Regions from separate parts of the Clostridium ljungdahlii DSM 13528 genome, predicted to be linked through region 2. Evidence: a T-box and tRNA genes for the amino acid it is inferred to sense, from the RefSeq annotation. Region 2 holds a T-box; the other holds one or more tRNA genes.

Region 1 (15,235 bases), 1.1 Mb from region 2:
GACAAAAGCTGTCCTGACAAAAAATATCTAAAATCTCTATGTTTTAGGGATGAAAAGACATCCCCTACTGTACTTTTAAAACTCAAGCTAAATCCTTCTTTCAATTATACGTTAAAAATACATGCAAATAAATGCTATCAGATTGTACGCCTGATAGCACTTTATTTACTTTGCCTGCTGTCTTAAATAGGCTAATATAAAATTATCAATTTCTCCATCCATTACTGAAGACACATTCCCATTCTCTACTCCAGTTCTATGATCTTTTACAAGAGTATATGGATGGAATACATAGGATCTTATCTGGCTTCCCCATCCCATGTCCTTAAGTTCTCCTGCAAGATCTTCTATCTTTTCCTTATGTGCTCTTTCTTTAAGTTCCACAAGTTTTGATTTTAACATGAGCATTGCAGTCTCTCTATTATAATGCTGACTTCTTTCATTCTGGCACTGTACAACTATACCCGTAGGTATATGAGTTATCCTGACTGCAGATTCCGTTTTATTTACGTGCTGTCCGCCTGCACCAGAAGACCTATAGGTATCTACCCTTAAATCTTCTGGCCTTATATCTATGTCTTGGTCTTTGGTAAGTTCCGGCAAAACCTCTACAGATGCAAAAGAAGTCTGCCTTTTCCCATTAGCATTGAAAGGTGATATTCTAACCAATCTATGAATACCCTTTTCGGCTTTCAAATACCCATAAGCAAATTCCCCTATTATCCTTAATGATACACTTTTTATTCCAGCATCATCTGCAGGAAGAATATCTAAAGTCTCAACTTTATACCCAGACTTTTCTGCCCATCTGGTATACATCCTCAAAAGCATCTCCGTCCAGTCTTGGGCATCTGTGCCACCTACTCCCACATGTAAATTCAATATGGCATTGTTTTTATCATATTCTCCTGATAAAAGTATTTCTATTTTAAGTTTATCAATTATATTTTCGATATCTTCCACTTCAGATAATATATCTTTGCAGTCAGAAACGTCTTCCTCTTCTTCCGCAATATGAGCTAGAATTTCTGCATCATTTATTCTACTCTCCAACTTATTATACATATCCAGCTTTTCATTTAAAAACTTTTCCTCAGAAGTTACTTCCTGTGCCCTTTCCAAGTGATCCCAGAAATTAGGTTCCTGCATTTTCATCTGCAATTCTTCTATCCTATTCTTATAGTTACCTAGGTCAAAGAGACTCCTTTATTTTATTTAATGTTTTTTTTAATATGCTCAATTTTGATAGGGATTCTTCCAAATCAATTATCATACAACCACCTCAATGTCATCTTAGTTATTTGCAAGCTTTCCACAACAATTTTTATATTTTTTGCCGCTGCCACAAGGGCAAGGATCATTTCTTCCTACAGTTTTTTCTTTCTTTATAGGTTTTTTCTTCATTGCAGTTTCTTCACCTTGATTAGTAACTACATTCTTAGCTACTCTTTCTCTCTCAGGTGCTTTTTCAATTTGTACATGAAGAAGATACTTAACCGTATCCAATTTAATATTATATATCATTTCTTCAAACATTTCACTGCCTTCAAACTGATATGCTTGCGCTGGTTCCTGCTGCCTGTAGGCTCTAAGTCCAATAGCTCTCTTTAAGTGCTCCATATCATCTATATGATCCATCCACTTTGTATCAACAACTCTAAGTAAGATAACTCTCTCAATTTCTCTCATCTGTTCTGGAGTACACTCTTCTTCTTTTTCTTCATAAATTTTTTGACCTATATCTATATATTTCTGCTTAATTTCCTCATTAGAAAGATTTATAATATCCTCTTTCTTTATGGAATCTTTTTGTACATAAACTTCTTCCATATATTTTATTAGCTTTTCTACTTCATCTTCAAAATCTTCTTCTATACCGGATATATGAGAATCTACAATAGAAGATACTAAACTCTTTATCATATCAACCATGTATTCTCTAAGATCTTCACCTTCAAGCACTTGTGATCTCTGTTTGTATATAATTTCCCTCTGTTTATTTATTACATCGTCATATTGAAGTAAAGTTTTTCTTATATCAAAGTTATTTCCTTCTACTTTCTTCTGCGCACCTTCTATAGCATTTGTAACCATTCTACTTTCTATGGCCTCATCTTCTTTGAGACCTAATTTTTCAACTATTCCCTGAAGTCTATCTGAACCAAATATTCTCATCAGATCATCTTCTAGTGATACATAAAATCTTGACGTACCAGGATCTCCTTGACGTCCTGAACGCCCTCTAAGTTGGTTATCAATTCTCCTTGACTCATGTCTTTCAGTTCCTATTATTTTAAGTCCGCCAAGAGCAACTACATCCTTTCCTAGCTTTATATCAGTACCACGACCTGCCATATTAGTTGCTATAGTAATTGTTCCTTTTTCTCCTGCATGAGAAATTATTTCTGCTTCCATTTCATGAAACTTAGCATTTAAAACTTGATGAGGTACTCCTCTTTTCTTTAACATATCTGAAAGTAACTCAGACTTTTCTATACTTACTGTACCTACAAGTACAGGCTGGCCTTTTTTATAGGTTTCATATATTTCATCTGCTATAGCTTTAAATTTCCCTTTTGCACTTTTATAAACTACATCAGGGTAATCTGTTCTTGCTATAGGCTTATGGGTAGGTATTACTATTACATCAAGTCCGTATATTTCTCTAAATTCATTTTCCTCTGTCAGTGCAGTACCTGTCATACCTGATAATTTATTAAACATCCTAAAATAATTTTGATAAGTAATAGTTGCAAGTGTCTTTGATTCTCTCTCTACTTTTACATTTTCCTTAGCTTCTATAGCTTGATGTAACCCATCGCTGTATCTTCTGCCTTCCATCATTCTTCCTGTAAATTCATCTACAATGAGCACTTCTCCATTTTTTACCATATAATCTTTATCTCTTCTCATTATATAGTTAGCCTTCAAAGATTGAACTACATAATGCTGTATCTCCATATTCTCTGGATCCGCATAGTTTGCCAATTGAAAGAAGTTTTCAGCCTTTTTTACACCTGTATCTGTAAGTATTACCGAATTTGCCTTTTCATCTACCTCATAATCCTCTTTTTGTAAGGATTTTGCAAAGCTATCCGCAATATTATAAAATTCAGTTGATTTTTCTCCTTCACCTGAAATAATAAGAGGTGTTCTTGCTTCATCAATTAAAATAGAGTCAACCTCATCCACTATAACAAAATTAAGCCCTCTTTGTACTCTTTCTTCTTTGTAAATAACCATATTATCTCTCAAATAGTCAAATCCAAATTCACTATTAGTACCGTAAGTTATATCACAATTGTACGCTTCTTGTCTCTGGGTTTGATCTAAATCATGTAGTATTACACCTACTTTAAGTCCTAGCGCTTCATATATAGGTGCCATGGTATCTCTATCTCTTTTTGCCAGATAGTCATTTACTGTAACTATATGAACTCCTTTTCCTGTAAGTGCATTTAAATATGCAGGTGCGGTAGCAACAAGTGTTTTACCTTCACCAGTTTTCATCTCTGATATTCTTCCTTGATGGAGCACTACTCCACCTATTAACTGCTCCCTATATTGCTTTAAGCCTATAGTTCTATATCCTACCTCTCTAACAACAGCAAAAGCTTCAGGTAATATTTCATCTAAAGATTCACCCTTAGAAAGTCTATCTTTAAATTCATCTGTCTTTGCTCTAAGTTCTCCACTCGTCAATCCCTGCATTTTTGAATCTAAACTATCTATTTTATCTACTATAGGGATAACTCTTTTTACTTCCCGTTCACTATATGAACCGAATATTTTCTGAAAAAGTTTCATTATTTTCATCCTCACCATGTTAAATTTGTTTACAAAAGTATACACCTTATAAATTATATCATCTAATTATTAGGTGTTCAACTTATTAAATAATAGTTTACTTTAGTTTAATAATATGCTGTCTATTTTTAAAGTATAAAAAGAGGAAGCTTTATGCTCCCCCTTTATTGCATCTAACTTTTAAAATTCAGGCTCTATTAATCCGTAATTTCCATCCCGCCTCTTATATACTACATTTACTTCTCCATTTTCAGCATCCTGATATACAAAGAAACTATGACCTAAAAGTTCCATTTGAAGAACTGCTTCTTCAGATGACATTGGTTTTATTGCAAATTTCTTGGTTCTAACTATTTTTTGTTCTTGTTCGTCTTTTTCTGACTCATCTGGTATGCATTGAAATCTCAAAGATTCCGAATTGTTTCTTCTTAACAACTTTGTCTTTTGCTTTCTTATCTGTCTCTCTAATTTATCCACAACTAAATCAATTGAAGCATACATATCTGAATTTCCTTCTTCTCCTCTTAGTATAACTCCTCCAAAAGGAATAGTGACTTCAATTATTTGTCTAGTTTTTTGTACGCTTAATGTAGCATGCGCTACTACATCAGGGTTGAAATATTTTTCTAGCTTACATAGCTTCTTCTCCACCGCATTTTTCAATGCATCAGTTACCACGATATTTTTCCCTTTTACAGTTATTTTCATATTTCCAGCCCCTTCCTATTGTAATCCTAAACATATGTAAAGGATTAATCTATGTTTTGTTAGTTATATTTTAATACTGTTTATCATAAATTACAATAGCTATTAATGACACATTTATACTACTTTTTTATTAATACCAAAAACTAATAATAAATAATCTTTTAAAATTAATATAGCAGCCTTAAAAAAGGCTGCTATATTGCACTGTTAGTGCATTTGCAAGTTAGCTGACCTGGTCTTTGCCCCCACACTCGCCTGCTGGAACTTTCGCTACCGGGAATTAACCTCTCACTACTAATCCTCTCGTATTTTACGGCAGGACTTACTTCTAAGCCGCACCATGCTCATTAAATATTTTATCTAACTTACGTGGATCGTTTTGCCTGCGACTGGCATCGACTTTCAACCACAAACCTAACTTGACTAATAAAATTATACTCTACTTTTTGCTCCAGTCAATACGTTAATTTTTTTTGCTCCATTTTTCAAAAGTTCTGAACAGCATCCAAAAGCTGTAGCACCAGTAGTTAAAACGTCGTCTATTAACAAAATTTTTTTATTTTTTATAATTTTTTTATTGCATACCTGAAAGCTTTCTGACATATTACTCCATCTCTCTGTTTTATCCAATCCTATTTGATCCTTTGTTTCCTTTATTTTGTCTAGACAGCATATAACAGGCTTATTAGTATAACTCCCCAAACTGTTCGCCAAATATTCAGCTTGATTATATCCTCTCTTTTTCAATGCTTTCTTAGTCATAGGTACGTATGTAAAAACATCGAAATCAATGTGATTATTAGCTATAATATTTCTCATACACTTTGCTATAACATCTCCAGCTTTAAAAGAACTCTTATACTTTAATTTTATTATAAGTTCCATCATCGCTCCAGAATAATAAGCACTACTATAGCATTGAATTTTTTTATCATCATATCCAATCTCAAAACTGTCTTTACAAACTTTTATATTGCTTTCACAAGCTTCACATATGTTTCTATCATTATATATATCTTTTTTACATAGTATACATCTTTCATCTCCACAATATATAAGCCCTAGTACACAATCTAATAAAAATTTTAAATTTTTAGTAATCCCATGTTCCATGCTTCCCTATTAAAATTGCTAGTTATACTCTTTGCTTTCTCAATCTCTTCTGTCTCTATATTGGAAACCAGTATAACCTCCTCTTTTAAATCTTTTTCACCTCTTCCAACACTTCCACACAAGTAAACAAATTCTTTATAAGTAAAGTTAACATCATCTGCAAAATATACTATCAATTCTGAATTTTTTGCATTTAATGCAGTTTCTTCAAAACAGTTAGTTATTAATATTGAGTTTTTTGTCTGTAAAAACTTATAAATCAATTTCTTATTCGATTCCCCTTTAGCAAAACATACTACATCATGTGCTAAATTTTTACAATATTTATGCATATATGAAGCTACCTTGTCTATTTTATATTTGCTAGGTACATATATTATTATCTTCTTGCCTATACTTATTGACCATTTTAAATAATCGTATACCAAAAAAGGCATTTCTTTATTCATATTCAGTCTAGTAAGTATACTCCTCGGTTCAATTATTAATCCTTCATTTTTAGCAGGCAAAAATACCTTTTTACTATTTTCAACTATACTTTCTATAGAATATATTATAACTTTACTATCCTCATGAGTTAATTTGCTAATTAATTTGCATATCTCGTACTTATTGTATAATGAAAAACTACTTATATCATCATATATAACTAATTCAAACTTATCTTCCAACTTTGACGCATTTTCAAAATTACATATCTGCAATTTACAATTTGAATTACTTTTACATCCTTTTACATAGCAATAATCTGTAAAATGTGTATACTTTTTTATATTTTTTATTATATCCACATTACCCATTTTTTCATTAGTAATATAAATAATATTTTCATTTTGTCTTATGTATTTTTCAATAATCTCCAGGAAAATCTCAGTAGAATTATAAGGAACTGAGATACAGTTTAAAAAAATATCTTTAGTACCGCTCCATTTTACTATATTCTCACTTATTTTTTTTCTCTCATTAATAAGACATGATTCATTCCACAGTAGCATTTGTTTCACTCTCCATTATATCCATTATTCTATATTTTAATAACGAATACCTTTCAAAGCTTTTATTATTATTTATCATAAAGTTCAAAGCTTTCAAACTCCCAACAAGTATTACCATCTGTTTTGCTCTAGTTATAGCTGTATACAATAAATTTCTATTCATAAGCAGCGGCGGACCCATAAACATAGGTATAATAATTACTGGGAATTCACTACCTTGACTTTTATGTATGGTTATTGCATAAGATAAATCCAGCTCATCTAAGTACATACTATCATATACAACTCTTTTTTCTTCATCAAACACAACTACCACTCTATTTTTTTCTTCATCTATGTCTTCTATATATCCAAAATCGCCATTAAAAACACCCATACCACTTTCCTTGTTTTCTTCTGAAATGCCTTGCCATTTTAAAGTATAATTATTTTTAATCTGCATCACTTTATCTCCTACCCTAAAAGTCATATCTCTAAACTTTTTTTCTCTCTTATTGGGACTTTTAGGATTTAGAACTTGTTGAAGTTTTTTATTTAAATTTGATACTCCCAAAACTCCCTTTCTCATAGGAGATAGTATTTGAATATCCTCTATTTTATTCCAACTACTATTAAAACTTGGCAGCCTTTTATCTATTAATCCTACCAATGTATCTAATATATCCGAAGGATCCTGACACTTTATAAAATAAAAATCTTTATTCTTTTTATTTAAAATAGGCATCTCTCCAGAATTTATCTTATGAGCATTAACTATAATCATACTCTCTTTTGATTGCCTAAATATCTCTTTTAATCTAACTACTTTAATACACTTACTGTCTATAAAGTCTCTTAGCACATTTCCAGGTCCTACAGATGGAAGCTGCTCTGCATCCCCTACTATTATTAACCTAGTTCCCATAGAGACAGCCTTCAATAAGTTATTCATGAGCACTATATCTATCATAGAAGCCTCATCTATAATAACCACATCGCATTGTAGTGGTGATTGCTCTCCTCTTGAAAAAAATAAAGCTTCTTCATCGCTTCCCACTCCCATTTCAAGAAGCCTATGTATGGTCTTTGATTCTCGTTTTGTAGATTCTGACATTCTCTTTGCTGCCCTTCCCGTGGGAGCACCCATTAAAACTTTAAGCTTTGCCTTTTCAAATAATCTAATTATGCAATTAATTATTGTAGTTTTACCTGTTCCAGGACCTCCTGTTATTATCTCCACTCCATTTTCAATTGCCCCTCTAATAGCTTCTTTTTGAGAAACAGCAAAATTCATATTATTTTCCTTCTCAAAATCTTCTATCTCTTTATCTATATTAAAATCCATATCCTTATATTTAGTAAAAGCTAACATCAATATTTTTCTAGTTACACTCAATTCGCAATAATAATAGGTCATAGAAAATACACATACTTTATCTTCCCACTTCTCCAATTTTATTTTTCCATTTACAGAACTTTCATATATGTTTTCTTCCAGTTCTTTTTGAGTTATATGGAGTATGTCAACACCTTCTTTTATAAGGTTATCTATAGGCATATACGTATTTCCCAAGCTGCAAAACTTATTCACCAAATACCTTATTCCACTTTGTATCCTAAATGGAGAATTATTCTCTATTCCAAGGCTTCTTGCTATCTTATCTGCCGTTTTAAAACCTATACCACTTATTTCTTCTGTAAGGGTATATGGATTTTCTTTCACAATACTTATAGAATCTGCTCCAAATTTTTTATGTATTTTAACACACTGACTAGGAGTTATTCCATAAGTTTGCAGAAATATCATTATATTTCTCACTTCATTTTGTTTAGAATAGGATTCCTCTATTAAAGCTATTTTTTTTGCTCCTATACCTTCTATTTCTTTTAATCTTCCTATGTTATTATCCAATATTTGAAGGGTATTTTCACCAAACTTCTCTACTATTTTCTTTGCTGTTACTGGACCTATGCCCGATATTATTCCAGAGGCCAAATATCTCTCTATGCCAATAGTAGTACTAGGTATTATCTCTTCAGAAGCCTGAACCTTAAATTGATTCCCAAACTGAGGATGAAGAACCCATTCCCCTACAGCCTTCAAATTTTGTCCTTCAATTATATTAGGTATACATCCTACTATAGTTACTTCATCTTTATTTTCTCTTATTTTAGCAACTACATACCCATTATCTTTATTTTGAAATATTATACTTTCTACAATTCCTTGTAATTCTTGCATAGAATCTCTCCTACCCTTATTTGCAAACAAAATCATATATTTATAAATAATTATACCACATTAAACTTTGTCTTAATCCACCATACTAAAAAAGCTCTATATCATTTTACAATATAGAGCTTTTCATTATTTACATATATTTTTTTATTTCTTCAACCTTATCTAGCCTTTCCCAAGGTACATCAATATCAGTTCTTCCAAAATGTCCATAAGCCGCAACTTGCCTGTATATAGGTCTTCTAAGATTTAAATCTTTTATTATAGCAGCTGGTCTCAGATCAAATACCTTGTTTACTATATCTACTATTTTTTCTTCCGGTATATTTCCTGTACCAAAAGTATCTACAGTTATAGATACAGGCTTTGCTACACCAATGGCATAAGCAAGTTGTATTTCCAACTTATCTGCAATACCTGCAGCTACTAAATTTTTTGCTACCCATCTTGCAGCATAAGCAGCAGATCTATCAACCTTGGTTGGGTCTTTACCAGAAAAAGCACCGCCGCCATGTCTTCCATAACCACCATAGGTATCTACTATTATCTTTCTTCCTGTAAGTCCAGAATCTCCCTGGGGACCTCCAACAACAAATCTTCCTGTTGGATTTATGAAATACTTAGTTTTATAATCTAAAAACTCTCGTGGTACAACAGGTCTTATTACATTGTTTATTATATCTGTTTCAATTTGTTTTCTAGTTACCATTTCATCATGCTGAGTAGATACTACTATGGTATCAACTCTAACTGGCTTATTGTCTTCATATTCTATAGTAACTTGAGTTTTTCCATCCGGTCTTAGATAATCTAAAACTTTATCTTTTCTAACCTGTGCTAATCTCTTTGCAAGTTTGTGAGCAAGACTTATTGGCATAGGCATATATTCTGGAGTTTCATTTGTAGCAAATCCGAACATCATACCCTGATCTCCAGCACCTATAGCTTCTATGGCCTCCATTTCGCCTTCCTTAGCTTCTAAAGCTTTATCGACTCCCATAGCTATATCAGATGATTGTTCATCAATTGAACTTATTACTGAACAAGTCTGGCAGTCAAATCCATATTTAGCTCTAGTATATCCTATTTCTCTTACAGTATTTCTAACTATTTTTGAAATGTCAATATAACAATTGGTTGATATCTCACCCATAACCAAAACCATACCTGTAGTAGTTGCAGTTTCACACGCTACTCTTCCATAAGGATCTTGTTCCAGTATGGCATCTAAGATAGCATCTGAAATCTGATCACACATTTTATCTGGATGGCCTTCTGTAACTGATTCAGATGTAAATAGTTTTCTCATTTTCTATACCTCCCATGTAAAAATATACTTTTCTTACAATAAGTGAATTAATTCTATTGCATTAAATGCTAATTTAAATCCTATATTCACAATATAAACTGAAATACCTAAAGTGGCATATCAATTAAAAAAACCTCTTCGATAAGAAGAGGTTAAATAACTTAACTACTCTCTTATCTTGCAGAATACTGCAGGAATTGGCACCTTGGTGATTTTCACTGGTTGCCGGGTTTCATAGGGCCTTGTTCCCTCCGCCTCTCTTGATAAGAGCTATAATATAATTTTTTGATTTATTAAGATTATAAAATTTTTATAAAATAAAAAACACCTAAAAGTGCCTTTATATTTATGGTGGAGGAAGATGGATTCGAACCATCGAAGTCACTGACAACAGATTTACAGTCTGCCCCCTTTGGCCACTCGGGAATTCCTCCGCATTTGGTGCTGGCAGTAGGAATCGAACCCACGACCTACTGATTACAAGTCAGTTGCTCTACCTGCTGAGCCATGCCAGCTTATTCTATTATTATTCTAAATGGTGGGCACAATAGGGCTCGAACCTATGACCCTCTGCTTGTAAGGCAGATGCTCTCCCAGCTGAGCTATGCGCCCTTATATTTATGGTGGAGGAAGATGGATTCGAACCATCGAAGTCACTGACAACAGATTTACAGTCTGCCCCCTTTGGCCACTCGGGAATTCCTCCATGTTTGGTGCTGGCAGTAGGAATCGAACCCACGACCTACTGATTACAAGTCAGTTGCTCTACCTGCTGAGCCATGCCAGCTTATTTTATTACCCTACGCTCTTTAAAACAAGAACGTACTCAACGTAAATTAGTATACAGTTTTATTAACTTATTATCAAATTTAATATATGATTAAATTTTAATATTATATATATCTTTCTCCATATTTCTCTATATTTCTTTCAAAATCATATTCACTTAATTTAACTTTAATAATTTGTATAAACTCATCATATAAATTATATATAGTGTTCTTCACAAGTACATACATAAAAGAAGGTGAATATATTGAATAAAGCAAAAACTAATTATAAAGATCCCTTAGCATATTACAAGCTTGCCTATTTTTTAAAAAATTACATTAATAACGATACCATAATTGTATGCATTGGTACAGATAGATATATAGGGGACTGTCTGGGTCCCTTAGTAGGTACACTTTTAAAGTGCAAACATTTTCCTCTACCTGTCTACGGTACAATCTCAGATCCTATACATGCTTTAAACATTGAAAGCAAACTGAATAAAATAAATTTACTTCACCCGCATAAAAACATTATAGGAATAGATGCTTGCTTAGGTGATCTAGAAACTATAGGCGATATTCAAGTAAGAGACTTTCCAGTTCATCCTGGCAAAGGTGTAGGGAAATCTCTCCCGGATGTAGGGAATTCCTCAATAATAGGTATAGTTGATTCAAATAGCAGTGAAGATTTATTTAATAATTCCAGCAGCAATATACGTCTTAATTTAGTTTTAAGTATGGCTGAAGTAATACTTTATTCATTAATTCATTCATATTATTTATATTACAACAACATATTTATTGATATTTAACTATGTCTAACATTTTAGTGTATATAAGAAAATTAAAATCTAACTTATTAAAAAATACATAATACTAAATAAGTTAGATTTTTTCTTTGTTTTAATCTATTAACGTTATATCATCGCCGCTAAAAACTACTTCCATTTTGTCTAAATATTCAAGTACTTTACCTGTACCCAGTGCTACACATGATACTGGTTCTTCTGCAACATAAACAGGTACGTTAGTTACTTTTTGTATTAAATTACTCAATCCATTTAAAAGTGCACCTCCACCAGTCATAAAAATACCTTTATCAGCTATATCAGCTGATAATTCTGGTGGTGTTTTTTCCAGTACTGCACGAGTTGTATCTGCTATAGAATTTACAGTTTCTTTTAGTGCTATTCTCATTTCCGCAGAAGATACCGTTATATTTTTAGGAAGTCCTGTAATTAAATCACGACCTCTTATTTCCATACTTACTTCTTCATCTCTATCAAAAGCAGATCCTATTTTTATTTTTAAATCTTCCGAGGTTCTTTCACCAATCATCAACTTATGTTCTTTTCTCACATATTTCATTATGGCTTCATCGAACTTATCACCTGCAACTTTAATAGAAGACCTTACAACTATTCCTCCAAGTGAAATTACTGCTACATCAGTGGTTCCTCCACCTATATCTATTACCATATTTCCACTTGCCTTAGTTATATCAATACCAGCTCCTATAGCTGCTGCCAGTGGTTCTTCAATTAAAAATACCTTTTTTGCGCCTGCATTTTTAGCCGCATCAATTACAGCTCTTTTTTCAACTTCAGTAGCTTCACATGGAACGCAAACAACTATTCTTGGTGAAGATATTCTATTTTTACCACAAGCCTTGCTTATAAAATACTTCAACATTTTTTCCGTTACATCATAATCAGATATAACTCCATCTTTTAATGGACGAATGGCAACGATATTACCAGGTGTTCTACCTATCATCTGCCATGCTTCTTCTCCTACAGCTAGTACTCTATTTTTTATCTTATCTATAGCAACAACTGAAGGTTCCTTTAAAATTACCCCCCTGCCTTTAATATAAACAAGTACGGTTGCTGTACCTAGATCTATTCCCATATCTGTTCCTATGCTAAAAAACATTCCCTTTTCACTCCTAATCTCCTTTGCTTTTGAAACTAAAAGGTAAATTTATTTACCTTTATTATCATATCATATTCTAATTATAATAGGAATGTTTTTAGCCTTCAATAGCTTTATATTTCATTTTAGTAGCTTTACCACCTCTTATATGTCTCTCTGCCTTATTATAATCTAATATACTCTTAGCTTCCTGAGCGATCTGAGGATTTATTTTAGGCAACCTTTCTGTCATATCCTTGTGTATAGTACTTTTACTTACCCCAAAAACTTTAGCCGTTTTCCTTATTGTGGCCTTAGATCCTATTATATATTTGGCAACTTCCAAAACCCTTTCTTCAATATAATCTTTCAATTTTATTCAACTCCTTTTTACAGTTACCGTTTTACAATCAACAATTGATGATGAAACTTTACATTATATATCCATAAACGTATTTACTCGTATTTATCATTAAACTAAATAATCTCTGCCAATTATACTTGTTCCTATATATTTATAAATATGCTGATTAATATTTTAAAATTCATTGTGTATGGGCCATTTCTCCATAAAATTCTAAGAAATGGCCAAATATTAGTATTTTATATATTTACCTGGGTCAACAAATTCTTTTCCTTTCAAAACAGCGAAGTGCAAGTGATCTCCGTATTTCTCATAAGCTGATCTCAATGTACTTTTCCCAACTACTCCAATAACTGCTCCTTTTTTTATGGTTTGACCTGCACTAACTTTCACATTTGGATCTAGGTTAGAATAAACTGTTTTTAATCCATTTTGATGATCTATAATAACTTCTACTCCATCCTGTGTTGCTGTATTTACTGATTCTACCTTTCCATCCATAGCTGCAAACACTGGTTTGCCAAGTGGAGTTTGTATATCATATCCTAAGTTTGGTCTATAAGTTGCTGTAGAATCCCAATATACTGGATCCTCTGAATAACCTCTTGCAATATTACCCTCTACTGGCTTTTGAAAGGAAGTGCTTACTGAGTTAGATACTCCCTTCGATGCTTCGTTATTAGATATATTGGATTTTGACTTATTATCCTTTTTTACTTGAAGAGCATTATTATAATTGGAAGAAGGCTTTTCATTTGCCTTTGCTGTTTCCCTAATTTTTTTCTGCTCTACAGCCTGACTTTTTTGAAGCTGTGCACTTTGATTTTTATTATTTCTTGCTGTTATTACTGCTGCTGTTACTGCAATGCATAAACATATAAACAGTATTACATAAAAGCTCTCCTTTTTTAAAAAGTTGATTGCTTTGTTAAAAGATTTTTTGTTCATACTAACACCTCCTTTTTGTAGTTTGTCCAGAGAATAGAAAAAAATACATATTTTATGAAATTTTTTTACAAAAAAAAGAGGAAATTTCCCTCTTTTTTACTTAATATTTATTTAATGTATTTTAGTAACATACAATTAGATGATATAATCATTATTTTTTAAATAAGTTTACATCTTCTAGACTAGTTCCCTCATAATAATGAGACAATATATTTTTATAGTTTTGGCCATTTTTGCCCATATAATTAGCTCCCCACTGGCTCATTCCAACTCCATGTCCATATCCAATGCACTGAATATACACACCATCTTTAAAATCTATACTAAAGTTTGCCGAATTCAATCCCATAATAGCTCTAAATTTTGTACCAGATATTGTAACAGCACCAAGTTTAATTTCTTTTACAGATCCACTTTCATTTTTACTTTTTATAGCTATTTGATTAGATAAATTTTCTGAAGATAACCCTGAATTAGCGTAACTTGAGTTTACCTTGTTTATAAAATCCACATATGACATTTTCACTGAAGTTTTATATTTTCTAGCACTTTCTTCTCCTGGACTTTCTACGCTCTTTAAATATCCCTCTGCTTCTCCAAATACGTCTTCTGAATTTTCAGTTTTTCCTGCACTTACTGCAAAATAGTATGGCTCCATCACCAATTTATTTTTATAAGTCAGCACCTGACCTGAAGTAGCTTGCACTGCATCTACAATTTTGCTCCAATACTTATCCCCATCACTCTTAGGCCAATTTTTAATTCTATCTTCTTTGTTAACAAACACCTGACACTTGACTGTATCACATACATCTGCACCTGTATTGCTTTTGTATTTTTTCCCTCCGTACACCTCCATATGTGCAGCTGCAAAAGTTCTAGACGCCACAGCCTGTGCTTTAAGTGCTTCTTCCGAAAATTCCGCAGGCATTTCAGCAGCTACTACTCCTGTTACATATTGCTCTAAATCCATTTCTTTTACTTTATCTTCTTTAGTTATATACACCTTTATTTTTTCTGAATTGGTATCCTGTTTTTTTAGTATTATATTTTTTGAGTTTATCAGGAATTGAGGTAAATTATCAC
Region 2 (15,235 bases):
ACTTAAAGAAGTTACTATAATACATGGTAAGGGTACCGGAGTGCTTAGAAATTCTATAACTGATATGTTGAAGAAGCATTCTCATGTAAAAAATCACAGGCTTGGAGAATATGGTGAAGGCGGTACAGGAGTTACAATAGTTGAATTGAAATAAGGAGTGTGGCTGGAGTGATATTAGTAAGTGCATGCTTGTGTGGCATTAATACTAAATATAATGGGGAAAATAATCTTTGTGAGAAAGTACTAAGTCTCGTGAAAGAAGGAAAGGCGCTACCACTATGTCCGGAACAGTTAGGTGGACTGAAGACTCCTAGAAATCCTTGCGAAATATGTGGTGGTACAGGTAAAGATGTGATAGATGGAAAAGCTGCTGTAATGAGTTCTACTGGAGAAAATTGTACAAGTGAATTTTTAAAAGGAGCCTATGAAACTTTAAAAGTAGCTAAGGCATGTAATATAAAAGAAGCTATTTTAAAGTCTAAAAGTCCCTCCTGTGGTTTTGGTAAAATTTATGATGGAAGCTTTAGTGGAAATATTATAGAGGGTGCTGGAGTAACGGCAGAACTTTTAAGCAAAAACAATATAAGGATATATGGAGAAGATGATTTTAATAAGGCATTTGAAAGAAAATAGGCTGGCATATGGATTAGTTATTTCTTTGAAAATGCCTAAACTTAATATTCAAATAAAATGAGTTATTTTTAATAAAATATTATTTGAAAGGGGTGAAGAACTGCTAAATATTAAAAAATTTAATATTTGGCGGCATTATTATGAACTATAAAGATATATTAAAAAATGCAAGGGAAAATTTAAATGGAAGCTGCAGGGTATGCCCTGCCTGTAATGGAAACGCCTGTGCTGGAGAAGTGCCAGGTATGGGAGGAAAGGGAACAGGAGATTCTTTTAAAGAAAATTTTAATTCTCTGAGCAAATGTAAATTAAATATGAGAGTTATACATGATGCTAAAGATCCTGACACCTCAATAGAGTTATTTGGAAAAAAGATGGACATACCTGTTTTTGCAGCACCTGTATCAGGAACTACTTTGAATATGGGTGGAAAGTTTACTGAGGAAGAGTATATTTCCTCGGTTATAGGAGGATGTCTGGATGCAGGAATATATCCTATGGTAGGAGATACAGCAGTAGATTCTTTTCTTATAACTAATCTTGAAAAGCTTAAAGAATTTAATGGAGAAGGTATAGCTGTAATAAAACCCTGGGAAAATAAAAATGTTATAAGTAAAATAAAACTTGCTGAAAAAGCAGGAGCTTTTGCAGTAGGAATGGATATAGATGCTGCAGGATTAATAACTTTAGCACTTCATGGAAAACCTGTGGGACCTAAGACTTTAGAAGAAATAAAAGAAGTTGTAGAAAGTACAAAACTTCCTTTTATACTAAAGGGAATAATGACTCCAGACGAAGCAGAACTTGCAGTTAAAGCTGGAGTAAGTGCCATAGTTGTTTCAAACCATGGTGGAAGAGTTTTAGATCAAACGCCTGGAGTGGCAGAGGTACTTCCAGAGATAGCGAAGTTAGTTAAAGGCAAGGTTACAATACTTGCAGATGGCGGCGTGAGAACTGGTGTGGATGTACTTAAAATGTTAGCTTTAGGAGCAGATGCCGTACTTATAGGAAGACCTTTTGTAACTGCATCCTTTGGAGGACAAAGAGAAGGAGTAAAGGTTTATGTAGAAAATTTAAAGAGTGAATTAAAATCAGCTATGGTTTTAACAGGATGTAAGTCTGTTAAAAATGTAGATGGTAGAATACTTTATAAATAGAATCTTACTTAGTGGGAAAATCAATAACTTCTGATTATAAAATCAGGGGTTATTTTTTTGTATCTAGAATTAAGAAATGGTACTACTTATAAGGTTCCCCTCGAAATTTTTATTGACAATAGCAAAACAAATAGTTTAGAAAAATGTAAAAACCAAAAAGGGCATTTCTGTCCTTAATGTTATTGTACAGTATAGAAATATTATAAGTTTTTATACTGATGTGCAGTTATTATTTAAAAGTATTTTTATAAGCTTTAAAACTATTAATTACTTCAGGGTTATCTCTAATAAATTCTAAAAAATCTTGAAAACATTTTGTTGTTTGCTTACTTACTGTATGCTCAATTTTTTCAGTTTCTTCCAAAACATTAGACTCTGAAACATCAAGTATCCTTAAAAAGTTTTCAATAATATTGTGACGATTTAATAATTCAGCTCCAAGAGCCTTTCCTTTCTTCTCAAGTATTAAAATTCCGTACTTTTCATATTTTAAAAGTTGCAATTCTGCTAATTTTTGTACCATTTTTGTAGCTGAAGGAGGCTGAACATTAAGTGCATGTGAAAGTTCATGAATTCTTGTAAATCCTGTATTTAAAGATAACCTATATATCATCTCAAGATAATCTTCCATGGAAGCAGTAAGATGTTTATCTTCCTTTTTCATATATTCATTAAAAGTGTAAAAATTATTTTTAGCCATATTTTCACCTACTTTCAGCTGTAGTCTTTTAATAAAGTATATGTTTGAGCAAATAAAAAATTGCTTTATTGGAACATTTTTTTTGTTATTACATAGTTTATATTAGAAAAAAATTTAGTCTTAGCTAACAAGGTTAACTAGTAATAACTATTTTATTTGTGATTAACATATCTAATAAGAAGGGTGGCATTTTAATGCAGAGTGAAAAAAGTTCAATTGATGTTAGTTTAAATCAACCAGGAGATATCTCTATAAAAAAAGATATAAATAGGAAAAATGTAATAGAACAAGGTAAAATAAAAGAATTAATAAAATTTTTAGGACCTGCTTTTGTTGTAAGTGTAGCATATATTGATCCTGGTAATTTTGCAACTAATATTAGCGGAGGATCAAAATTTAACTATACCTTAATTTGGGTAATTTTATGGAGTAATATAATGGCTATATTCTTACAAACTATGTCCGCTAAATTGGGGATAGCTACAGGACACAATCTTCCTGAAATGTGTGCCAAGGTATTCCCTAAAGCTGTAAACTGGGTGTTTTGGATTATTGCTGAGCTAGGAGCTATGGCAACAGATTTAGCAGAATTTCTTGGAGGAACATTAGGGCTATACTTATTGTTTCATATACCTATGATATATTCGGGACTTCTTACAGGAGTAATAACATTTATAATTTGCTATATGGAAAAGTATGGACAAAAAATGATAGAAATTATAATATCAACACTTGTTGCTGTAATCTCTATTGCATATATAATAGAGATATTTCTTGCTAAACCAGATTGGAGTCAAGTAGGCATCCATACAATAATTCCTATGCTGCCTAATGGTCAAGCTGTGTTAATTGCCGTAGGTATGCTTGGTGCAACAGTTATGCCTCATGTAATATACTTACACTCACAATTAGTTCAAGATAGAAGTATTGATTTGTCAGATAAAGGAAAATTAAACCATTTAAGAATGGAAAAAATAGATATTGCTATAGCTATGAATATAGCTTTTATTGTTAATGCTGCAATGGTTGTAGTATCGGCTGCAGTCTTTTATAAAAGCGGAATGATAGTAGATACAATGGAACAGGCTCATAAATCATTACAACCTTTAATAGGTTCTTTATCAAGTGGTGCATTTGGAATAGCATTGCTTGCATCAGGATTATCATCTTCAGCTGTGGGAACTCTCGCAGGTCAAACTATAATGAAAGGCTTTGTTAATTTAAGTATACCTATAAATTTAAGAAGACTTATAACAATGATACCAGCCCTAATTATTATTTCACTTGGAATTAATCCAATGTATGCTCTTGTTTTAAGTCAGGTAGCACTTAGTTTTATTTTGCCATTTCCAATAATTCAAATGTTAACTATAGCTAAACGTAAAGATTTGATGGGAATCTTAGTTAATAAAGGTTCTATACGACTGTTAGGTGTTCTAATAGCTACAATAATAATACTACTAAATATAGTACTTTTATACTTAACGTTTACTGGGCAGGCATAATATTTTCTCTTATTTTTGAGTATTATTTTGCAAGTGAATTTGTTAATTAGAAAGTAAGGGTTCGTTTATCGTACTTTAAAATTCGGGGTACGTTAAATAAAATATGGAAATGTTATCACAAACTACTTTACATTATGCAGTAGTTTGTGATAACATAAAAATGTACTACATTATATGAAGTAATCCTTATTATAAAGAAGAGGTGTGGAATGAAATTTGAAAAGGAAGTTTTAAAAGGGTATATAGACACAATGATACTGTCAGTTCTGTATGAAAGGGATATGTACGGTTATGAAATATCAAAGAGAATTAGAGAAAAGTCTAATGATGAATTTCAAATGAAAGAAACTACACTATATGTATGTTTAAAAAGATTAGAAAAGAAAAATTACATTGAAGGCTACTGGAATGATGAAAAAAATACTGGCGGGGGAAGGAGGCGTTACTATAAAATTTTAGAAGAAGGAAAAGAGATTTTTAAACAAAAGACAAAAGAATGGAAGGCATTACAAAAGATAATGAACCGTTTCGTTTTAGATACTGATGAGTAAAGAGTTGATTCAAATTAAGTTTGGGAGGGGAAGGTCATGGACAGAATTAATAACTACATTAAGCAAATTTATAAAAGCTTTAATAATAAAGATAAAGATGTTAAGATATTAAAAGAAGAAATGAAAACTCACTTGAATGAGCGAACAAAAGAGCTCCAGAATAAGGGATTAAATGAAGATGATAGTATTGATATTGCTATAAAAGAGTTTGGACCAGTAAAGGAAGTAGATGCTGAATTATCATTAATTATTTCAGAACAGAAAAAGTTTTGGAAGTGTTTGTTTTTATGTGCTATAATTATTTACTTAATAGGCGCTGCACTAGGGTTAACATATAATAAAAATTCGAATATCCTTTATAAAAATGGTTTTGGTACCCATTACTATAAACAGTCTTCCTACATAGTTGTAGCTGAAATAACGGATATTTTAAAAAACGAAGATAACTTTAGTAAAGACACTGAAAAAAAAATAACTGAAAAACTTGATAAATATAATTCTCAAAACAATAATGGCATTTATTATTGTTCTGTATGGAAAGATCATAAAGAATTATTTTCATATTATAGAGAAAATAAAATTCCAATGTCAGAAAAGAATTCTGATTTTAAAGTACCTTATATTTATGCTAAGGATAAAAAAACTTTAAAATATAGTGTTACCTTCAAGTATACAAATAGTCAAAATAAGCTAGACGATAAAGCAATGGCTGAGTATGACGATTTGTATTATAAGAGCATTTGGAGTAAATTTAGAAATTATAGCTATATATTATACCTTGCATCATGGATAGTATTTGCTATAGCATTTTTAGGCATAATTTATTCAGAAAAAAAATTACCTATATTTTTTATAGTATTAGTTTTTCTAGAAACTGGTGGGTTATTTTATCTACTCTTTGATAAACAAGGTTTGGTTGAATTTATGTCAAGATTTACTATAGCAGCAATAGTTATTACTGGATTAATATCTGCAATCTTATATAAAAAGATAAATTCAAGGAAAGTATTTTAAATTTGTTGATTTATGGCATACTAAGTTAAGCGTGGGCGACTTTTAAATGATTATTTTAAACAATATCATATTTGTACTTAGCTTATAGTTATCGAAAAGAACAAGGCGCATTACTTGTTAGTGCGCCTTGTTTCAATACATTGATTACTTTAATTTTATGGTGAACCTAGAGGCATCATATAATTTATAAAAGTCTTCTAGATTTTTTTTAAAGTTAGAATATCCATATAGGTTTTCAAAATGCCAAGCTCTAGATTTATTAAAAAATTTTTTGAATGTGATTTTCAATTTTGTCCTCATATTTTCCGAATATAAGTCAACTTTTAGTTATATAAATATATTTGAAATATGAAACATTAATAAATTCAAAATAATAAATAATTATGAAGTAAAAATTATCTATATAATTAGGAGAAATAATAAAATGAAAAGTACTAATATTTATGTTATTCATGGTTATACATCTTCCAATCAAGCAGAGTGGTTTCCATGGCTAAAAGAACAGTTTAAAAATAATCCTGTTAAAATTCATATTCCTAACATGCCTGATTCGGATAATCCTCATCTTGAATCCTGGCTTAAACATCTTCGTAAAAATGTTTTGGATATTGATGAAAATACGATATTTATTGGTCATAGTCTGGGATGTGTTACGGCACTTCGCTATGTTCTTGAAAAAAACATAAAAATTAAAGGTGCAATACTTGTTTCAGGTTTCATAAATGAAAATCCCATGGAGAAACAAACAGAAGGTCTACAAGAATTTGTAGATGGACCACTTGACATTGAAAGAATAAAAAGTCTAGTTCAATCAAGAATTGTTATTACTGCAAAAGATGATGATATTGTTCCAACCAAAGCAACACAAAAATTAGCCCAAGAGTTAGATGCAAATCTTATGATCCTTTCATCAGGAAAGCATTTTATTGCTCGTGATGGATATATTGATTTTCCTGTTTTATTGAATGAAATCCAGAATTTAATTAATGCTTAATATTCTCATTGTAAATTTTAGGGTCGGTGTGATTATATTCATAATGTTTTTATTTTATAAGTGATCATTTAAATGAAAGTATCTAATAAAAATTGACTTGCATTAGATTTAAGTGATATAATATGAGCTAAATATTCAAAACTGCGATGAGAAGAAGTAGAAATCATAAGTTTTCAACAGAAAGCTACCGGTTGATGAGAGGGGTAGAAAACAGATTTTGAAATACATCTCTGAGTGGTACACTGAAAAGATTTATATCTTAGTAGGTTGTTGCCGGGTGCGACCGTTACATCGCTAGGGTATAAGCCTTTTGTGCCGTACCCGATGAGGTTTATACAGTGATGTATAAATAAATTTTGAGGTGGTAACACGTGAGTAAAACTCCCGTCCTTTGCGTAATGCAGCGGACGGGAGTTTTTAATTTTTTGTTTATAAGAAAGGATGACAGAAATGAAAGATGTTGAAGAACAGTTTAAAATTATTATGAAAGGTGTAAGTCAGGTTGTGAGCGAAAAAAATTTAAAGCGAAAGCTGGAGAAAAGTGTGTCCTCAGGAATTCCTCTTAGAATTAAGCTCGGACTAGATCCTTCTGCACCAGATATACATCTTGGTCATGCAGTTGTACTTAGAAAAATCAAACAAATGCAAGATTTAGGACATCAAGCAGTAATCATAATTGGTGATTTCACTGGAAAAATTGGTGATCCTTCAGGAAAAAGCAAAACCCGCAGACAATTGACAACGGAGCAGGTGATTGAAAATGCTAGGACTTATGAAAAACAGGTATTTAAAATACTTGATAGAGATAAAACAGAAGTTAGGTTTAATAGCGAATGGTTATCTAAGCTTAATTTTGAAGATGTGCTAAAGCTTGCTGGAAAAGTTACTGTTGCAAGAATACTAGAAAGAGATGATTTTGAGAAAAGATATAAAAACAATAAACCTATAGGATTACATGAATTTTTTTATCCATTGATGCAGGCGTATGACTCTGTGGCGGTAAAGGCAGATATTGAAATGGGTGGTACAGATCAAACCTTCAATGTTTTAATGGGGCGTACACTACAAGGAGATTATAGCCAGGAAAGTCAAATAGCTCTATTTATGCCTTTACTTGAAGGTACGGATGGTGTTGAAAAAATGAGTAAAAGTTTAGGAAATTATATTGGAATATGTGAGGATGCCATTTCAATTTACCAAAAGATAATGACTATCCCAGATAATCTCATTATTAAATACTTTGAACTTGCCACAGATATTCATCCAGATGAAGTTGAAGCAATTAAGTTAAAGCTTAATAATACAGAAACAAACCCCCGGGATATTAAAATGCAGCTTGCAAAAGAAATAACAACCTTATATTGCGGAGTAAGTGAAGCAGAATCTGCTGAAGAGCATTTTAAGACTGTATTTCAAAAAAATCTCATTCCAAATGATATTGACGAATTTATTTTGTCTCAAGATTGCTTTGCATCAAATGACGAGGTGAATTTAGTAAAAATTATTACAGGAAGTGGAATTGCAGCTAGTAATAGTGAGGCTAAGCGCCTTATAGATCAAAATGCTGTAAGAATAAATGGTAAGAAGTATAATAATTTTCTAATGCAAAATTCAGGTAATAGTTTTGTTATTCAGGTTGGAAAGTCTAAGTTTGTTAAGGTAAGGAATGTTTAGTAATATCTATACATGAGGTCTAAGCAAAAAATCAACTTATACTAATGTTAGTTAGTACAGAATAGTACTTTATAACGAAGAAAAGTTATTTGTATGTAAAGGAGTAATTAAATATGAAAATATATATCGTTGGTTCAGTATCAAGTGGCAAGTTAACACTTGCAGAAAAATTGTCCCTAATATTAAAAATCCTTTACCAACCAATTGATGAAATTGTACATATCTCTGATAAATTAAACCCTTGGGGTAATCGCAAAAGACCCGTTAAGGAAAGGGATAATCTGTTTTATTCAATAATATAGCAACCAAGTTGGATTATCGAAGATACAGGGAGATCTTGTTTTGAAGAGGGGTTAAAGATGGCAGATACAATTATCTTACTTGAAATTTCGCCGAAATTAGGGAATTACAGGATTATTAAACGCTGGGTAAAGCAACGACTTGGTATTGAAGAATGTATTTATAATCCACGATACCAAATGCTTAAATGTATGTTGCAATGGTCAAAAAATTATAATGAAGGAAAAGACAATTTAAAAGATAGAATTTCCCCATACAAAGAAAAAGTTATTACTTTAAAAAACAATAAGGATATTCATATATTTCTTGAGGAATGTCTTAATACAAAAAAATTAGCATAATGTTGGTACGCAACATGAAGTTTATATGCATTAATCTATAAAGTCAAATATATGAATGTTCTTTGAAAATTAAACAATATGGTGTATAATGTAATTAATGTTGTTAAAAGGAGATAATTGGTTATGTTAAGAACCAGAACTAAAATTATACTTACAATTCCAGTGTGTATTTTATCACTTATTTTAATATTACTTTTAGCTATGTTTTTTAGTAACTCTAATGGAAGAGGAAGTTTTACATCTACTAAATCCATTGAATATAATACTAAGAATAGAATGATAATGTATTACTTTAGTTTTATTGGTTACAAATATACTCCTATAAGTCTTAAAAAGGGTGATAAATTGGTCTTAGATGTATCAGTAACTACCAAAGAAGGTAACTTAAAAGTAAGTTTAGAAAATGAAAATAATAAGGAATTATTTAGCACTGAAAATCCTAAAAAACATATTACTAAAACAGTTAATATAAATGAGAATGGTAATTACAAAATACAAGTTGAAGGAAAACATCAAGGTGGCTATAATGTTAAATGGAATATAGAAAGTTAATTAACAGTTTTCTTATTTAATATAACAATTAAAAAGTGAATAATTTACTGAAGCACCGTATTATTTTAAAAAAATTTTACGGTGTTTTTATGTTCGCAAATCAAATAATTATGTTTGTGTATTACAAATTTATGATAGATAGATTTTTAATTATAAAGAAGTAAAGGATATATATGACCATATCGAAAAATATATACGTAAAACATCGTTAGAGAAATCCTATTATTTAGAAGATAAAAATAGAAAATATTTTTTTAAACTGGAGATTTTTGAAAGAGCGAAAAGCTTTAAAATTCGGGGTACGTTAAATGGAATATGGAAATATTATCACAAACTACTTTACATTATACAGTAGTTTGTGATAATATAAAAATGTACTACATTTTATGAAGTAATCCTTATTATAAAGAGGAGGTGCAAAATGGAATTTGAAAAGGAAGTTTTAAAAGGGTATATAGACACACTGATACTGTCAGTTCTGTATGAAAATGATATGTACGGTTATGAAATATCAAAGAGAATTAGAGAAAAGTCTAATGATGAATTTCAAATGAAAGAAACTACACTATATGTATGTTTAAAAAGATTAGAAAAGAAAAATTACATTGAAGGCTACTGGAATGATGAAAAAAATACTGGCGGGGGAAGGAGGCGTTACTATAAAATTTTAGAAGAAGGAAAAGAGATTTTTAAAGAAAAGACAAAAGAATGGAAGGCATTACAAAAGATAATGAACCGTTTCGTTTTAGATACTGATGAGTAAAGAATTGATTCAAATTAAGCTTGGGAGGGGAAGGTCATGGACAGAATTAATAACTACATTAAGCAAATTTATAAAAGTTTTAATGATAAAGATAAAGATGTTAAGATATTAAAAGAAGAAATGAAAACTCACTTGAATGAAAGAACAAAAGAGCTCCAGAGTAAGGGATTAAATGAAGATGATAGTATTGATATTGCTATAAAAGAGTTTGGACCAGTAAAGGAAGTAGATGCTGAATTATCATTGATTATTTCAAAACAGAAAAAGTTTTGGAAGTATTTGTTTTTATGTGCTATAGTTATTTATTTAATTGGTGCTGCACTAAGTTTAATATATAATAAAAATAGGATTACTTTTTTAAAAGACGGTTTTGGTACCCAATACTATAAACAGTCTTCCTACATAATTAAGGATGAGCTAGCGGATATTTTAAAAAACGAAGATAACTTTAGTAAAGACACTGAAAAAAAGATAACTGAGAAACTTGATAAATATAATTCTCAAAACAATAATGGTATTTATTATTGTTCTGTATGGAAAGATCATAAAAAATTCTTTTCATATAATAAAGAAAATGAAATTCCAATATCAGAAAGGGATTCTGGTTTTGAAACATCCTTTATCTATGCTAATGATGAAAAAACTTTAAAATATAATGTTACTTTCAAGTATACACATAGTCAAGATAAACTAGATGATAAAGCAATGGATGAGTATGGAAATTTGTATAGTAAGACCATTTGGAGTAAATTTGAGTATTATAGCTATATAGTATACTTTGCATCATGGATAGTATTTGCTATAGCATTTTTAGGTATAATTTATTCAGAAAGGAAATTACCTATATTTTTTATAGTATTAGTTTTTCTAGAAACTTGCGGTTTATTTTGCATACTCTTTGATGATAATAACCATGGTTGGATGGGATTTATGTCAAGATACACCATAGCAGCAATAGTTATTACTGGATTAATAGCTGCAATCTTATGTAAAAAGATAAATTCAAGGAAAGTATTTTAAATTTATCAATTTAGGGTATATTAAGTTAAGTATGTGCAACTTTTAAATGATTATTTTAAACAATATTATATTTGTACTTAGCTTATAGTTTTCGGAAAGAAAAGGCGCATTACTTGTTAGTGCGCCTTGTTTCAATACATTGATTACTTCAATTTTATGGTAAACTTAGAAGCATCATATAATTTATAAAAGTCTTCTAGATTTGATGTACCTATTTTGTATTTTTTATCCTTAGAGACACCTTTAAAATACATTATAAAGTCATGCTGATTTGATGGATTTATGTTAGTATTATATCTATTTTCACTGATTATACTTTTATTAGTTTGTTCATCTAATAAAAGTAATTTTTGTGATTGCTCAATAGGTATTTTTCCTTCAGCAGAATAGTAGACTTTTAAAACATCATTATCCCATTCTAGTTTGTTCACTATTAATTTCCCTAGTTCTCCTTGAGATAGTTCAAGTGGAAGTTTATCCATATTATAAAATCTTGGAGGTACATAATCTTCTTTATAGTCAAAAGGCAAAAAAGTGAGTGATTTTGTATTGCGGTTTGTTAATGCATTATAATAAAGTTCTCCATGGGATCCATCTCCAGAGCCGCTTTGAGAAATTATCATATTACCACTATCATCAAATAAAAAACAAGAATGCCTAGAAATATCTCCATCAACTTCTATACTAGTAGATAAGGGGGTGATACATATCCTTTTTATTCTATACTTTGTATTTCCAATGCTAATATTTTTGTTAACATTATAAGTTTTAGTTTCTTTTTCTATATCCTTATTATCTACTTTGATATTGAATTTCCAGTTACCGTTTAATCCAGCTATTTGAGTAATATTCATAGATAAATAGAATGTATTTGGAAAGTTATGTTTCATTATATCTATTTCCATAACACCATCATATCTTTTATCACCAATTTGATTTTCACTTCCTATAGAATCACCAAAGGTAAAATTTTTTTCATTAATTTTCAACATTCCCGTAATTCCACCTGGAACGTTCAATGTGTTTTTTAAACTATTGTCACCAATGATAGAATAAGAAATCATAATTTTATTATTGTCACTTGCTATTTCATTAATTACAAATTTAATATTTTTATCATAGGCTGTTAGACTAACGTGCTGAGTATATTTTTTATAGTCTGCATAATCACCTCGTATATTTGCTATTGATTGCGTTAGAGATTCCTTTATATTAACAGCTAAGGTAGGATTACTTATTGCAGCGGTACTTAAACATATTAATATACATGCTGTAACAGCATATTTTATTTTGTTCTTTCTTTTTTGTAATTTCTTTTTAAGGTTCTTTTTAATTCTTTTTGAGGTTAAATCATCTAATTCAAAGCTTTCATCAAACTTATCATCAATTTCAGCATAATTTAGTAACTCAAATATAATATCTTCATCACTATTTACAGTTCCCATATAATTACCTCCCCATAAGCTTTTCCCATTTATTTTTTATAAATTTTCTGCCCCTAGATAATCTATTGTCAATTACAGTTCTGGGTAGATTTAAATATTCAGCAATATTGTTAATATTTTCATTTAGAATATATCGCTTTATAAATATTTGTCTGTCAACTTCACTCATGTTTTTTATAATACCTAGAATAGTATTAACATCATTAGTTTGAATGATTTTTTCCTCAATATTATCATTGGATATTGCTGTATCATCTTTAAGTTCAACGGCTTTAGGTGTTTTATTTAGCTTCCTTATGTAGTCAATTGCTTTATATTTTGATATAGCAACAAGCCATTTTTTAAAAGTTGTAATATTAGCATCATATTTGGCGGCACTTTTCCAAAGTGATATAAAAATATCACTTACGCACTCTTCAATATCCTGCTTAGATGCTGTATCTTTTAATAAATCAAAAACTACCATATATACCAATCCAACATATTTTGAATAAGTGTAATCCAATGCTTTACTATTTTTTCGCTTTAGTTCACTTATATAATTACTTTCATCTATCTTCATCATATACCTCCCGAAGAGCTATTCATAAATCTAATACGATGGTTAATACGTATTTCTATCAAACATGAATAAAATAATTATACAAAAAAATAAAATTACACGGAGAGATATTTTTACAATAATGAAGCCCATTTAAATATTTTTCATATAAGTCTTAGTAAAAAATTTTTGAAAAACTTATGGCTTTTGAATTGTCTGAGGTACGAGTTTTCAAAAGTTATTAGTTTTTTTCAAAATTTTTTACTTGGACTTATCAAAATATTTAATGGGCTGAAGGTTGTAAAAATATCCGCAGTGTAATTTTATTTTTGTTTGAGAAATTATTTTACTACTTTGATATATTCAACTTCAGGGTCTTCTGTGCCTTGAACATACAATCCAGTATCTTTTAGTTCTTGCACGTAGTCTACAATTTCTTTTGTTATTTCTTCACCCGGGCAAAGCACTGGTATTCCAGGAGGATATGCCATTAAAAATTCTCCACTTATCATACCTATGCTGTCTTTTAACAGCACCGGCGTTTTTTCAGAATTAAAAGCATCTCTCGGAATTTTTAATTGTACTGGTATAGAAGGCATATCCAGAAAGTCTGATTTTCTAGTTCCTCTCCCATAGTATTCTGTACTTACTTCTTCTAGAGAATTTATAAGGGCATCTATATTTTCTTTAGTATCGCCAAAAGAACCAACAGCTAAAATATTATATAAATCTGAGAGTTCCATTTGTATATGATACTTATTTGATAAAATCATATCTAAGTCATAGCCTGTAATACCTAAATCTCTACAGGTTATGGTTATTTTGGTAGGATCAAGGGACACTACGCCGGGATTACCAACTATTTCTTCACCAAAACAGTAGAAGCCTGGTACATTGTTGATTTTATACCTGGCATAACTTGACAGGTCAATAGCTTTACTCAGCAATTCTTTTCCATGGAGAGCTATTTGCCTTCTGGCACAATCCAGCGAAGCCATTAAGACATAAGAAGGTGAAGTTGTTTGCAGTAGAGATAAAACTTGTTGAACTTTGTGTATATCAATACGCTCTGAACGAACGTGAAGCAGCGAACACTGAGTCATAGCACCTATTATTTTATGAGTACTTTGGGAACACATATCGGCACCAGCTTGCATAGCTGATATTGGCAAATTATCGTTAAAACCAAGGTGTGGTCCATGGGCCTCGTCTACAATTAAAGGAATATCATAATTGTGTACTATATCTGATATTTTTTTAATGTCTGCAGCTACTCCGTAATAGGTGGGATTTATAATTAAAACAGCCTTTGCATCAGGATTTTGTTTTAAAGTATTTTCTACGGTTTCAGAAGTAACACCATGGGCAATTCCTATTGTTTTATCTAGTTCAGGTTGCATATATACAGGTATTGCACCACTTAATATAATTCCAGCAGTAACGGATTTGTGCACGTTTCTTGGAATTATTATTTTATCTCCTGAATTCACTACAGACATGATCATGGTTTGTATAGCACCAGATGTTCCATGTATTGAAAAAAAAGCAGCATCAGAGCCATAGGCATCTGCAGCTAATTGCTGTGCCCTTTTTATTGGACCAGTAGGATGGTGAAGACTATCCACTAATTTAAATACAGTAACGTCAATTTTAAAGGGGTTTTCTCCCATGAAGTTTTTAAACTCTTCGTCTATACCGTTCCCTTTTTTATGACCTGGCACATGAAAAGGAATGGTATTCCTATTTACATATTCCATTAATGCATCAAACAGTGGAGTTTCACTTTGATCTAATTTATACACCTTGATAAACACCTTCCTTCAAAAAAAATACCCTTTAACTCTTGGAATTAAAGGGATAACCATACTTAGTAAAAACTAATATCATTATATGTTAATTCATATAGAGATTCAATAATACCAATTTATATAAATAAATTAACCTAAAATTAAGAAATAAGTTATATATATATATTATGAGGTAAAAATATGGTTGTATACATGTTTTTAGATATAGTTTATAGTATAATAGTAAATGTTAAATAT

What was found. The T-box of region 2 lies ahead of tyrS (tyrosine--tRNA ligase). A T-box ahead of a tRNA ligase gene usually reads a tRNA of that ligase, here a tRNA-Tyr.
Region 1: it has a tRNA-Tyr gene. The T-box ahead of tyrS (tyrosine--tRNA ligase) is inferred to sense a tRNA for this amino acid. The anticodon was not compared.

Annotation. Positions count from the first base shown of each region.
Region 1 covers NC_014328.1:252,405-267,639, reverse strand. The annotation lists gene CLJU_RS01295 (MFS transporter) at 1-86, opposite strand, end outside; one part of gene prfB (peptide chain release factor 2) at 166-1,194, opposite strand; one part of gene prfB (peptide chain release factor 2) at 1,196-1,273, opposite strand; gene secA (preprotein translocase subunit SecA) at 1,294-3,807, opposite strand; gene hpf (ribosome hibernation-promoting factor, HPF/YfiA family) at 3,988-4,515, opposite strand; gene CLJU_RS01275 (ComF family protein) at 4,948-5,628, opposite strand; gene CLJU_RS01270 (hypothetical protein) at 5,601-6,623, opposite strand; gene recD2 (SF1B family DNA helicase RecD2) at 6,607-8,844, opposite strand; gene metK (methionine adenosyltransferase) at 8,975-10,150, opposite strand; SAM riboswitch class I at 10,321-10,420, opposite strand; tRNA gene CLJU_RS01255 (tRNA-Tyr) at 10,500-10,584, opposite strand; tRNA gene CLJU_RS01250 (tRNA-Thr) at 10,590-10,665, opposite strand; tRNA gene CLJU_RS01245 (tRNA-Val) at 10,687-10,762, opposite strand; tRNA gene CLJU_RS01240 (tRNA-Tyr) at 10,772-10,856, opposite strand; tRNA gene CLJU_RS01235 (tRNA-Thr) at 10,862-10,937, opposite strand; gene yyaC (spore protease YyaC) at 11,187-11,735, shown strand; gene mreB (rod shape-determining protein) at 11,827-12,858, opposite strand; gene spoIIID (sporulation transcriptional regulator SpoIIID) at 12,956-13,210, opposite strand; gene CLJU_RS01215 (M23 family metallopeptidase) at 13,433-14,149, opposite strand; gene spoIID (stage II sporulation protein D) at 14,301-15,235, opposite strand, start outside.
Region 2 covers NC_014328.1:3,740,966-3,756,200, reverse strand. The annotation lists gene CLJU_RS16950 (endonuclease MutS2) at 1-154, shown strand, start outside; gene CLJU_RS16945 (2-thiouracil desulfurase family protein) at 169-633, shown strand; gene CLJU_RS16940 (alpha-hydroxy-acid oxidizing protein) at 774-1,790, shown strand; gene mntR (transcriptional regulator MntR) at 2,020-2,490, opposite strand; gene CLJU_RS16930 (Nramp family divalent metal transporter) at 2,685-3,995, shown strand; gene CLJU_RS16925 (PadR family transcriptional regulator) at 4,205-4,546, shown strand; gene CLJU_RS16920 (permease prefix domain 1-containing protein) at 4,583-5,560, shown strand; gene CLJU_RS16915 (RBBP9/YdeN family alpha/beta hydrolase) at 5,985-6,554, shown strand; T-box leader at 6,689-6,949, shown strand; gene tyrS (tyrosine--tRNA ligase) at 7,005-8,228, shown strand; gene CLJU_RS16905 (hypothetical protein) at 8,342-8,530, shown strand; gene CLJU_RS16900 (P-loop NTPase family protein) at 8,588-8,869, shown strand; gene CLJU_RS16895 (hypothetical protein) at 8,993-9,421, shown strand; gene CLJU_RS16890 (PadR family transcriptional regulator) at 9,843-10,184, shown strand; gene CLJU_RS16885 (permease prefix domain 1-containing protein) at 10,221-11,204, shown strand; gene CLJU_RS16880 (DUF4179 domain-containing protein) at 11,348-12,649, opposite strand; gene CLJU_RS16875 (sigma-70 family RNA polymerase sigma factor) at 12,654-13,211, opposite strand; gene CLJU_RS16870 (aminotransferase class I/II-fold pyridoxal phosphate-dependent enzyme) at 13,532-14,992, opposite strand.